Regions from separate parts of the Alteromonas mediterranea DE genome, predicted to be linked through region 3. Evidence: predicted binding sites of a transcription regulator. Region 3 holds the regulator's gene; each other region holds the start of a gene.

Region 1 (4,325 bases), 330 kb from region 3:
CTGCTCATCTGACAATTCTGTGTCGCGCAACATTCGGCTTAAGCCCACAATACCGTTTAGCGGCGTGCGAAGCTCGTGACTAATCGTGGCAATAAAACGGGTTTTGTCAGTACTGGCTTTAGCAGCGGCATTTTCGGCTTGTTTGCGTTCCGTCATGTCTCGACCAAACGACAATAACCCCAAACGATTACCTTCTTTGTCGAAGAAAGGCACGCGCTTCATTTCGAAGTAGCGTCGGCGGCCATCGGCGAAGCGCAGCCATAACTCTTCCGTAATACTTGCGTTGGTTTCGAGTACCTCGTGATCACTGGCAACAATTTGTCGGGCCAGTTCTTCTTCGTACACGTCTTTAGGGGTTAACCCCAGAAGCTCTTGCTCAGTTTTCCCCGTCATTAACTCTGCAATGCGGTTACAACCTGCAAAACGGCCCTCTTCGTTGCGGTAATAAATGAGGTCGGGAGAGGCATCAATAATTGAACGCAATAAAGTAGATAAGCGGCGTGCTTGTGCCTCTTGCTCTGACTTGTCTTGAATCTCTCTTTCTAAGTCTTTGAACAGCGCTTCGCGCTCTTCTTGCGCCTGTTTCCTCTGCTCTATCTCGTGATTAAGCTGGCGAATATTACTTTGAAGTTCTCGATTAAGGAAAACATCCTCTTCGCGCAAGCTCTCTAGTTGACTCACTACCTCTTTAAGATTGGTACGTGAGTTTTCTAACTGTTTAATTAATTCACTAAAGAAATACAGCACCCACGGTGCCGACAGCATAGTTAGAATAACTGCGCTGATGAAGTCATCAGGCTGAACTTGGCTGCCCATGCTAACGCGAATTACGTATGAGCCGCCTAGCGTAAATACAAGCGAAAGAACAACAAATAGTATGCTGAGCTTTAGCGTGCCGAAACGCTGCACAAATTGAGCAAAACGAATTGCCCAAGAATCGTTGGGTGAATCTGAATGCATGTACGTCTAATATAAGCTTATTTTGCCTTTATCCTATCAGGCTTTCACCACTACGGGAATGCGTTAAACACGCTAACTGTAACCTCATAACGTAACGCTACGTTTTAAACGGCGACTTTTCTGTAATCTCATTAATATAACGGGTGTTAACCCAACCTACTTTTGTAAAGGAGACTTTCGCCCACTCTCCCTGCTTTTCTAGCACCTTTAATACTTCACCTTTGTGCAACCCATTTTCAATAAGAGGAAAAGAGACATTTGGCCCTTTACGCACATTGAGTGCGTTAGCACTTACGTTAGCCACGCGATTTACCGGGCTGGCAATATGTCGCGGCACGGCATCGTGCGCTTCTCTTTGTAAGCTGCCCGTATGGACACCGTTACTTTCCGTGTGCGTTTCGTCTTCACTTATTTCAAGCAGTACCTGTTCTCTGATTTGATGCATCGGAAATGCCGGACCAGGGTCTACTTTACGCGAAGGCGCTATCTCATCGTGACCTACCACAACAGAAATTGGGTAGTGTTCGCAAAGCACTTTGCACAGGCTTATTGTGGAGGCAATCTGAATATCAGTATATTTATGCCAATAGCCTAAAACTGATTGGTTGGGGTGTTGTGCAGCTATCACTTCACTTTCTCTATAAACGTTCCCAAACCAGCTTTCATAGGTGCCGTCGCCTCTAGGCTTTAGTTGCCCGGCATTATCTAGCTCTATTCCTATGGAGTATCTGTTTAGCCCGCTTCGCCCCTTGTAATGACTTTTGCCAGCGTGCCACCCTATTTTGTTGGTGGGCAACATTTGAACGATATCGCCGTTACGCCCTAAAGCGAAGTGCGCTGAAACACCACTTTCAGCATTAGTTAAGACGTTGACAGAGGAGTCTAAACTACTTCCAGCAGTGAAATGAATGACAATGGTATCGGGAGCGCCAGTCTGAAACGCCCCAGAAGTATTCGGTGAAGCAGTAAATTTGACATTTTCACCAATGAGGCGGTGTTCGTATACATCAAATGAGAGCCTAGGTGTCGCGTGTAGGATAGTCATTCAATATTCCTTATTGATTAGTTTGCACGCGACTACAGTGAATTTTTATTCTTTTCATATCACCAGAGCTTACGCATTGTTTGCACTCTCAGCGTGCGTGAGCATACTGCGAACTACAGGCTATGTTTTTACCTAGCCTTACATTTGAACAACTTTTAACCAATATAGCAAACAGCTAATATTTGTGGAATCATAACTTTACAATTTAATAAAAATACACAGCAAACCCACATTGACAACATAAAACAACGAAAATAAAGAATATTTATTCACCATTAAAATTCAAATGAGAACTAATATCATTTATGTACTGGTGAATTATTAATTTTTTCACTTGATAACATTTTTATTACAATTGTAAGCAACGGGATATAAATACATGTATTTAAAGAAATTAATTATATTTATACAAAAACTATATAACGCTTACAATTTTAGCGTTTGATTTTAGTTTTCAATGTGGGTATTTTGTACGGCCCGCATGGCAATAATGCATAAAAATGCGGAAACGACTGGTATCCTCTAATAATAAATAAACGACAAGAAAGACGCATATTGCGAGCAATACCGCGCGCAAGCAAAAAAGACGTCTAACAATGTTGTGATACGCACACCTAGGCGCATCTACACGCAACGCATACCTTGCCCAGTCTTAAGGTTGAAGGAGTTAAGAGATGAGTTTATATAATCCCAATGATTCCCGGGACAACTGTGGGTTTGGCTTAATCGCTCACACTCACGGGGAAGCCAGTCATGAATTGGTAACCACTGCAATACACGGCCTTGACCGTATGCAGCATCGTGGCGGTATCGCCGCAGACGGGAAAACCGGTGACGGCTGTGGTTTATTACTACAGAAGCCGGATGCGTTCTTCCATGCAATCGCCGAAGATAATGGCTGGAAACTCAGCAAAAAATACGGCGTGGGCATGATTTTCTTAAGTCAGGACCCTGTACTTGCGCAAGCCGCGCGTGAAGTACTTAATGAAGAACTTGAAAAAGAAACACTTTCAGTAGTGGGCTGGCGCGAAGTGCCTGTTGACCGCTCGGTACTGGGTGAATTAGCGCTTACAGGCGTTCCACAAATTGAACAAGTATTTGTGAACGCACCAGCGGGCTGGAGAAAACGCGACCTTGAGCGTCGCTTATATATGATCCGTCGCCGCGCTGAAAAACGCCTTGAAGCAGATCCAGATTTTTACGTAGCGTGTTTATCAGGCTTAGTAACGATCTATAAAGGCTTGGTGATGCCAAAAGACTTGCCAGCCTTCTATCACGATCTTGCCGATGAGCGCATGCAAAGCGCGATCTGCGTTTTCCACCAGCGCTTCTCGACAAACACGTTACCACGCTGGCCGCTAGCTCAACCCTTCCGTTTCCTTGCGCATAATGGTGAAATTAACACCATCAAAGGCAACCGCGACTGGGCAATGGCACGTGCCGCGAAATTTTCAACGCCACTTATTCCAGATTTAAAAGACGCCGCCCCTTTCGTGAATACCGAAGGGTCTGATTCGTCATCGCTGGATAACATGCTAGAGCTATTTCTAGCTGGCGGTATGGATTTATTCCGTGCCATGCGTTTACTGGTTCCACCAGCCTATCAAAACAACAAAACCATGGATGATGACCTTCGTGCATTCTACGAGTTTAACTCAATGCACATGGAACCATGGGATGGCCCTGCCGGTATCGTTTTAACCAACGGCCGTCACGTAGCCTGTAACCTTGATAGAAACGGCTTGCGTCCAGCTCGCTATGTCATTACCAAAAATGGGTTTATTACTCTAGCCTCAGAAGTAGGTATTTGGGATTACGAGCAAGCTGACGTGATTGAGAAAGGCCGCGTTGGTCCAGGTGAAATGCTTGCCGTAGATACTTACACGGGCAAAATCTGGCGCTCTACAGAAATTGATGATGACCTTAAAGCTCGCCACCCTTATAAAGAGTGGTTAGATAAGCACATTCGTCACCTTACGCCAATTGAGCAGCTTGATGCCTCGCTTATTGGTAAGCGCGTATTTGATGACGATGCCATGGCGGTCTACCACAAGCTACACGCCTACAGCTACGAAGAAATTCAACAAGTTGTAAAAGTTCTCGCGAAAGACGGTCAAGAAGCCGTTGGCTCTATGGGCGACGATACGCCAATGGCGGTAATGTCATCGCGCCAGCGCACGGTTTACGATTACTTCCGTCAGCAGTTTGCCCAGGTAACCAATCCACCTATCGACCCGCTACGTGAAAACCACGTCATGTCGTTGGCAACCTGTATTGGCCGCGAGCAAAACGTATTTAGCGAAACATCGGGTTACGCTGA
Region 2 (4,325 bases), 1.2 Mb from region 3:
TTGTTGCCAATACCCGTGAGGTAGTCGGCCGTTGGAAAGTCCATAGAGAAGAAGTGGGTCTCTAGCCATTCCCAAAACGGTGAACGGCCTTCTTCGTCACTTACACCACGCATTTCGGCAATCACGGTTTCTGAAAAGCGCTCGCGATGTTCCATCATAAACAAGAAGCGAACTTTAGACAGGAAGCGGCCGTTAATACCGCCTCGCGCTTGCTCACGAAGAAAGAGGGTGCAGATTTCAGTGACACCGGTGTAGTCATTACAAAACGTTAAAATGTCTACCGTATTGTGAATGTTTAGCTCGCGAGAAGCATGCACTACTTTACTTAAATGGTAGTGATAGAAAGCATCGTCAATACCAACTGCAGCTTCAATACCTGTCGTGCCCACAACCGTACCGGAAGTGGTATCTTCCATTACAAACAAGTATGACTCATCGCCAGGCTCGGTTACGTTAGGTTTGTTAAACGCAGTTTCTGCACGATCAATTTTGCGCTGTAGTAACTCGTCGTTAACGGGCAGTGACGTAAAGCCAATACCCGATTCAACGGCAATTTCTTTCAGCGCGTTATAGTCGGCCTTTGTAATAGGGCGAATGATATTCATGTTCGCTACTCGTGTTGTAATTATTCGGCGTTTACAACGGCGGCAACGGCGCGCTCAAAACGTGCTAAACCTTCTTTAATGTCTTCATCAGGGATAACCAATGAAGGCGCAAAACGAATCACGTTCATACCGGCAACCAAGCACATTAGGTTTTCTTTCGTTGCTGCCATCATGAAGTCACGGGCGCGACCTTGGTATTTTTCATTTAGTGCACAGCCTAGCAGCATGCCTTGACCACGAACTTCTTCAAATACGTTGTATTTTTCGTTAATCGCACCTAAAAGCTCACGGAAAAGCGCTTCTTTTTTAAGTACACCTTCAAGTACTTCTGGCTGATTAACGATATCTAATGCTTTTTCCGCAACCGCACAGGCCAATGGGTTTCCGCCGTACGTACTGCCGTGAGTGCCTGGTTTAAGGTGTGCGGCAATATCATTTGTAGTTAGCATGGCACCAATTGGAAAGCCGCCGCCTAACGATTTTGCTGTGGTAAGGATATCCGGTGTTACGCCAAGACCCATGTAAGCATACAGGTGGCCAGTACGACCAACGCCTGACTGGACTTCATCAAATATAAGTAGCGCGTTGTGCTTGTCGCATAGCTCGCGAACCCCTTTTACAAAGTCAGCGTCTGGTGGAATGATGCCGCCTTCGCCTTGCAATGGCTCCATCATTACCGCACAGGTTTTGTCAGAGATAAGTGCTTCAAATGCAGCGAGGTCGTTGTAATCACAATGGTCAACTGCGCCCGGCTTAGGGCCAAAACCATCAGAGTAAGCCGCTTGACCCCCAACCGTTACGGTAAAGAACGTACGGCCGTGGAAACCTTTATTAAACGCAATGATTTGGTTCTTATCTTCGCCGTGCTTGTCTAGCGCCCAGCGACGAGCTAATTTTAGCGCCGCCTCATTAGCTTCTGCACCTGAGTTCGCAAAATAAACTTTGTCGGAAAAGGTGGCATCGTTAAGCTTTTTAGCAAGGCGAAGCGCGGGTTCGTTGGTAAATACATTACTTAAATGCCAAAGCTTGCTGCCTTGTTCATTTAGTGCTTTAACTAGCTCAGGATGGCAGTGGCCTAAAACATTTACTGCGATACCGCCTGCAAAGTCGATGTACTCAGCACCCTCTTGATCCCATACGCGTGAACCTTCACCTCGAACAGGTACCATACCTGCTGGGTTATAGTTAGGAACCATTACATCATCAAATGTAGCGCGAGTTACGTTCATCTTTGTTACCTCTGCATTGGGCGCTAAACCACTTTTTTGTGTTCATGTTCGTAAAGCATTGGAAGAGAATTTCTTCCCACTCTTAAGCACGCAACATTATTTTAGCGCATAAAAACTAATCGGATTTGGTTTACAGTATGCCATTTTTTTTAACATTTGTCTTCTTCCTAAAAGGCTGCAGCCCTTTATTTATAAGGACTGTGGCTTAATTTGCAGGAAAAGTGAATAACTATTAACTACTGGGCTATATCATTTAGTAATAATCGAGTTTTCTGCTTGGAAAACGGTTATACGCTGGCTATAGCAGCATTGCTGCGCGAGTAAATTGTTGAAAAAAGTATCGTCCAAACACGCATGTCTATACTGAGGTTGGCGGGCAAAGCCGTAAGGAAAGCCCGTTTTCTAGAGGATAAGTGAATTTCATGTTGCACATTGCATAACGAGTGCATGAATATCCACTAAATTTTTAATGACTGTCTTCGTTTTTAACTAATGGAAGAGTAAAAATATCGATAGTTTTAAGTTTCTCAAGGGCCCCTTGAGGGTACTTTTGTTCTACAAAAAGAGGCTTTACATCTTTCATCTCAACCAGTTTCAATTGGTGTAACATCCGAACTTGTGTATAAGAGCGAGCCTGATGAAGTACTTTGCACAGGCTACCACTTTCAGCCGGTATCTTGTTCGCACAATCCCGCATAGGCGATGCTATAGGCAGCCGTTTCAAATTCATCCATTCCATGATGTCGGCACTTACTGCATCGGCAAACTCTTGTTGCATAGCAATAAGATGATTTGCTGAGGGAGTTATTTTAAGTAAGGCTTCATGTCGCTTTTGCTCCTTGTCTTTTTGACACTCTTTTAGCAGGTGAAGCTGAATTTTATCAAACAGTTTGAAGTAAAGCCGTGTTACTGCACAGCGCCCTAAGTTACTTAGCATACCCAACGTATAGGCGGTATTTTTGTTAATGTCATTGATAATCCCTAAGCGCTTTGTTGTCATGGCTACACCCGTCGAATAGCGTGTAAGCTTTTGCTTGATTAACGGATAGGGGTCGGTAATTTGCGGCATAGCGCGCTTTAAAATTAGCGAAGGGATTAAGGTGCGTAAGTTTTCTATACCTAAAAAGCTAAGCGCCGTTCTCAGCGTTTCAACAACGATAATGCGACCGCGAGAGTCTTTACGTCTAAATTGGGGGGTATTAACGACAACGATAAGCTCATCGTAAAGCCACGGCATGGTAGCGGCGATGGGCTCTAATTTAGAGACAGAACACGCCCTTACTGAGAGCGCATCAAGCAATTCGCCGATGTTTTCTGGTAAATTAAGTACGTTTTGTACAAGTTCGTCGGTATAGCTGAGTTGCTCGGTCAACTCTTCGAAAAGTATCTCGTGAAGTTGATGGCTTACCGACTCTTGATAGGTTGCTTCCGTTTTTTCTTGCAGGCGCTTATTCTCAATCGCCACTTTCTCAACATTCAGCAGTAGCCGACGAGCGTCACCTTGTTCAGATTGTTCGAAGCTCACTTCACCAACTCGACGCCTTCCTAGCATTTCGAGCACGCGTTCTGGAGAAATAAGCATGTTCTCGAATCGTTCGTCGATTGTGGGCGGTGTGGTTGCCCCCATTGTCATATTAAAAGCACTCCTGCTCATAACTTTTTGTTGAACGGCAATATTATCGTACATCAGGGGCCTTATAACGTTCGTTCTGCAATGGAATAAATAACAGCTACGGCTTTTCGAACGACATAATTTTTCATCAACCCTGATATAGCGCTTCCCCGTTGATACATAACCACTATTTAGCGTGCCAACACTAAATGGACTTATGAAAGTTAAACGAAAAATCAGTGAATTGCGAGAAATACTGCCTTTAAAGCGTCAGCTTTTACACTACTAAAACGTATCGGCAGTAGTTGAATTAACTTAAGGCATTTTGAAGCGCAAAAAAGCGTCTAGCACACTGTGACCATGTTCAGTGAGCAGTGATTCGGGATGATACTGTACCCCCCATATGGGGTGTTGGGTATGCGAAATAGCCATGATCTCTTTCCTACCTTGTGCGGTCTCGCACCATGCGTCAACCTGAAGAGAACGAGGCATTGTTGTTGGGTTTAACACAAGTGAGTGGTAGCGGGTAACGTTAAAGGCTTTGGGAAGCGTTTTAAACAAACCGGTTTGCTTGTGCTTTAACGTGGAAACCTTGCCGTGTTTTATTTCTTGAGCGCCTACTACATCAGCACCAAACACCTGGCCGATAGCCTGATGGCCTAGGCACACACCTAAAATAGGCAGTTTACCGGGGAAATGAGAAATAGCAGATAAGCTTATACCGGCTTCGTTCGGTGTACACGGACCGGGGGATATAACAAGCTGTGAAGGGGCAAGGCGTTCTATGTCGTCGATAGTCAGTGCATTGTTTCTCACCACTTCAACGTTGGCACCAAGTTCTGTGAAGTACCGAGCAAGGTTATGAGTGAATGAATCGAA
Region 3 (4,325 bases):
AAAGCAAACGGCGAGCTTTATCTAAGTTAACGTTGTCTGGCCACGAGTTTAGAGGCGCAAAACGCTGGTTACCTGTTGAAGCGTTACCTCTGCCACCGCAAACGGGCAGTAATCAACAACCAGAGCATTCGCTTAGCAATATTCTTCCCTCCAATCACTCAAATAGCTTTAATCATGAAAAAAAACCGTTATCTTATTTATCGACATAACAATTTCATAAAGGACTAAACATGCATTTGCTACCGGCCTTAGCAGGTTTATTGTTGGGGATTTCGACATTAAGTTTACAAGCGAAACCGCTATCACTGTCACCCGGATTGTGGGAAGGAATTAGTGAAGATGAAATGCAGTATAAACTTCTCCAAATAAACGATAGCGGCGAACATTTTCTTTATGAAATCCACATACCTTCAGGCCTGAGGTACGCCAAACGCTCAGCCTTTAGTGATGAGGATATATCCTGTAAAGAGAACCGATGTACGATCAGTACCATTATCGAAGAAGACGTAACCCGTTCGCTTACTCTGTCCCCTTACCTAGACACCAGCTTTACCGCGCTTGAATCAAACTACAATGACAATAAAGGCTTACTTTCCACTAGTTACCGACTCATAAAACAAGAATCTAGCTCAACGCCTCGCAAGTTTTTCGAGAAATACGGTACTTTGCTAAACAATGCGGAACGCGCAAACGACGAGACGCCGTACGGTTTGTGGGTGGGCATTTTACATTATTTAGATAAACCAGAATTGGCTCTTCTTCAGTTGTATGAAGATAGACAAGGGTCGCTCACGGTTTTCAGAAAAGGGGAGACGAGTGAATTGGCTGTTAGCACACAGATCTCACCGAAAAATATCTCGCTTCAATACCCTATTGTTGAAATAACCACTTCCCACGCGACTTTTGCTACCCATCTTTTCCTTATGTCTGAAGGCAATAGCGTATTAAAAGGTTACGCTTACGCTGTACATAAAGGTGTAACTTTAGATGCCGGTGAAATCAGGCTTTTCGATATCACGAAATATCTTTCACTTAACTAATACACAAAGGTCGTAACAGAACCTTTAATCGCTGGGGTGATAAGAGCTGATAATAAAGTGGAAACTTGATGTGAAGTCTGAGAACGTAATTAAAATGTAGGCTCTCCACCGCAGAGAAGCGGTGGCGAAGCCTACAGGGAAGTATTCACGGCGTGCCTACGTTCAAAGGCCCGCCAATGATACTCACCGATTAGCCGTTTACGAAGTCAACGCCTAGCTTGATGTCGCCACGTAGGCCTTCAAGCATGTCGTTTTTCGCTTTTTCTTCGAATGCGCTAAGCTCGCCGTATGGCAAGATTTCTTCAACACCGTTTGCGCCAAGGCGTACTGGGTGTGCGAAGAATGCTGCGTCGTCGCTGTCGTCAGTTTGTACGTAAGTGTACTCAACCACATTCTCACCTTGCATTGCTGCAACTAGAGATAGACAGAAGCGTGCTGCTGCTTGACCCATTGAAAGAGTTGCAGAACCGCCGCCCGCTTTTGCTTCAACCACTTCAGTACCCGCATTCTGGATACGAGTGGTTAGGCTAGATACTTCTTCGTCTGTGAACTCTACGCCTTCAACTTGTGAAAGAAGAGGAAGGATTGTAGTACCAGAGTGACCACCGATTACCGGTACGTGCACTGAAGATACGTCAACATCTTTAAGTTCAGCAACAAACGTTTCAGCGCGGATAACGTCAAGTGTCGTTACACCGAAAAGCTTATTCTTGTCGTAAACGCCTTTTGCTTTTAGCGTTTCAGCTGCAATCGCAACAGTAGTGTTAACTGGGTTAGTGATGATACCAACACACGCGTTCGGGCAGTTATCAGCTACACCTTCGATTAGGTTTTTAACAATGCCGGCGTTGATGTTGAACAGATCAGAACGATCCATACCTGGCTTACGAGGCATACCCGCTGGAATTAGAACAACGTCTGCTCCAGTTAGTGCATCAGCTAGGTCATCTTTACCGTGACCGGTTACTTTTACCGCAGTGGGGATGTGGCTCAAATCAACGGCAACACCAGGAACAACTGGCGCTACGTCGTAAAGCGCTAAATCTGAACCTGCTGGCAATTGTGTTTTCAACAACAAAGACAGCGCCTGACCAATACCACCGGCAGCACCTAACACGGCTACTTTCATACCATTTCTCCTATGGGATTACTTCACGTATTTAAACGGAACGTCACACTAATGCAACGCGGGGGAAAACTCAATCACCGGATCGTCTTATTAACGTTATTTATGGCGATTTTATCTCGATATTCATTATCATGAATGATTATGCAAAGAAATTGCGCAAAGTCTACCTGTACGGCACAATATGGGCATAACAAATAAAATTCACCACACATAAACCCTCAGAAAAGAAAAGAGCGCTAATGGCAAACGCAAAACAAGAGCAACTCATCAAGGCTTTTAAAGAGATTCTTAAAGCGGAAAGTTATGGTTCACAAGGCGAAATTGTTGACGCATTAAAAGCACAAGGCTTTGACAATATCAGTCAGTCTAAAATTTCAAGAATGTTAAGTAAATTTGGGGCTGTGAGAACGCGCAACGCGCGCGGTGATATGGTTTACTGCCTTCCCCCTGAGTTAGGTATGCCTACGGCTAAAAGCCCCCTCAAACAGCTTGTATTAGACATTGTGCACAACAACGTGATGGTCATCATAAGAACTAGTCCAGGTGCAGCTCAACTTATCGCCCGCTTACTTGACTCGCTAAGTAAAAAAGATGGCGTGTTAGGTACAATCGCTGGTGATGATACCATTTTCATCGCTCCCGCTGATGTCACTAAAATTGAAGAATTAAGACAGCGCGTAGAAGATTTATTTGAGAATGTCTAGCCAGGGCGCTAAAAGCTAGGCAACCGAAAACAAGAAACCGCATACATGATGCGGTTTCCAACTACATTACAAATTAAAACGTTCTTAAGATAGAAGTTTGATCAATGCATCGGCTGCAGGACGTGACGATGGCGGGTTTTGCCCCGTCACCAACAATCCATCTGTACAGACTTTAACAGCAAAATCATCCGCGCTTTCATACTTACCGCCCTTTTTAACTAGCTCGTCTTCAACCAGATAAGGGACTACGTCAGTAAGCTCCATCGCAGCTTCTTCGCTATTTGAGAAGCCAGTAACCTGCTTGCCATCAACCAAATATTTGCCATCTGGCGTCTTAACATCTTTTAGCACGATGGGCGCGTGGCACACAGCCCCAACGGGTTTATTGGCTGCGATAGTGTCTTCAATCAATTTAATGGAATGCGCATTATCTGATAAGTCCCATAGCGGACCATGACCGCCCGGGTAGAAGACAGCGTCAAACTCATCTGCACGTACATCTTCTAGCGGAATAGTAGACGCTATGGCGCTTCGAGCCAGCTCATCTTTCGTGTATCGAATCGAATCGTCCGTCATTGCGTCGTCTGCAAGACTATTGGGGTCAATCGGTACCTGGCCGCCCATCGGTGACGCTAAGGTGATTGTATATCCCTCATCTTTAAATGCGTAGTATGGCGCAGCGAACTCTTCTAGCCACATGCCGGTTTTCTCGCCGGTGTCACCCATAATTTCGTGAGACGTCATTACCATTAGCATACGTTTTGACATAAGCCCTCCTTGCGAGCATCTAAAAATTTATCATGTGTTTGTTCGTTCAATGGAGAGACTTAGATCATAAGCAAAGACTATGCGCGCTCAGTAACAGGTGTGTGAGATAAATCGCAGGCATAAAAAAGTGCCACTTCCAGTTAAGGAGAGTGGCACCTAACACTACAACTTGTAGTTAGTGTTTACTACTTCTTAAAAGCGGTAGTTAACACCTACGCGGATTTCCCAAAGAGAAGGACCGCGAGATACGCTCTGCTCTGGTCTTGAGAACGCGCTGTACTCGTATTGACCTGCGTCATTGAAGTCCGCAGCAATAACTTCATCACCGCCGAAGCTACCTTGACGGAAGTCACCCCATTGGTCGTTGATTAAGTTGGTCAAGTTTTCGATTACGAAGAACGCGCTTGCTGTATGACCTTCATAGAAGCCAGGTAGCTCTTGAGATACACGTAGGTCAGCTTTAAACCACCAATCAGCAGTTTCACTGTTACGCTCAAGGATCTCGCCGCGCTCAAAGCCGTTATCTTCAACCCAACGGTTGAACTGTCTTTGAGCTTCTTCCGCAGTTTGAAGTACATCACCATCACGGTTTGTCTGATCAACAAACACTACGTTCGGATCGTTTACTTCAGGAATGTAAATAAGCTGACGAGCAAATACACCATCCCAAGGGAACGCTGAGTT

What was found. Region 3 encodes ArgR, which controls arginine synthesis, uptake and breakdown. Its sites were predicted from a motif close to ANTGAATANNTATTCANT; they were not measured.
Region 1: the regulator ArgR is predicted to act here: its motif matches at 2,042-2,059, upstream of MADE_RS15480 (N-acetylmuramoyl-L-alanine amidase).
Region 2: the regulator ArgR is predicted to act here: its motif matches at 2,055-2,072, upstream of MADE_RS02370 (aspartate aminotransferase family protein).

Annotation. Positions count from the first base shown of each region.
Region 1 covers NC_011138.3:3,490,110-3,494,434, forward strand. Annotated here, with positions in the region: gene arcB (aerobic respiration two-component sensor histidine kinase ArcB) at 1-960, opposite strand, end outside; gene MADE_RS15480 (N-acetylmuramoyl-L-alanine amidase) at 1,058-2,005, opposite strand; gene gltB (glutamate synthase large subunit) at 2,680-4,325, shown strand, end outside.
Region 2 covers NC_011138.3:528,765-533,089, forward strand. Annotated here, with positions in the region: gene astA (arginine N-succinyltransferase) at 1-605, opposite strand, end outside; gene MADE_RS02370 (aspartate aminotransferase family protein) at 626-1,834, opposite strand; gene MADE_RS02375 (HDOD domain-containing protein) at 2,301-3,467, opposite strand; gene MADE_RS02380 (anthranilate synthase component II) at 3,762-4,325, opposite strand, start outside.
Region 3 covers NC_011138.3:3,824,351-3,828,675, forward strand. Annotated here, with positions in the region: partial or broken gene MADE_RS20375 (peroxidase family protein) at 1-94, opposite strand, end outside; gene MADE_RS16950 (hypothetical protein) at 231-1,040, shown strand; gene mdh (malate dehydrogenase) at 1,231-2,169, opposite strand; gene argR (transcriptional regulator ArgR) at 2,409-2,873, shown strand; gene MADE_RS16965 (type 1 glutamine amidotransferase domain-containing protein) at 2,958-3,641, opposite strand; gene MADE_RS16970 (TonB-dependent receptor) at 3,834-4,325, opposite strand, start outside.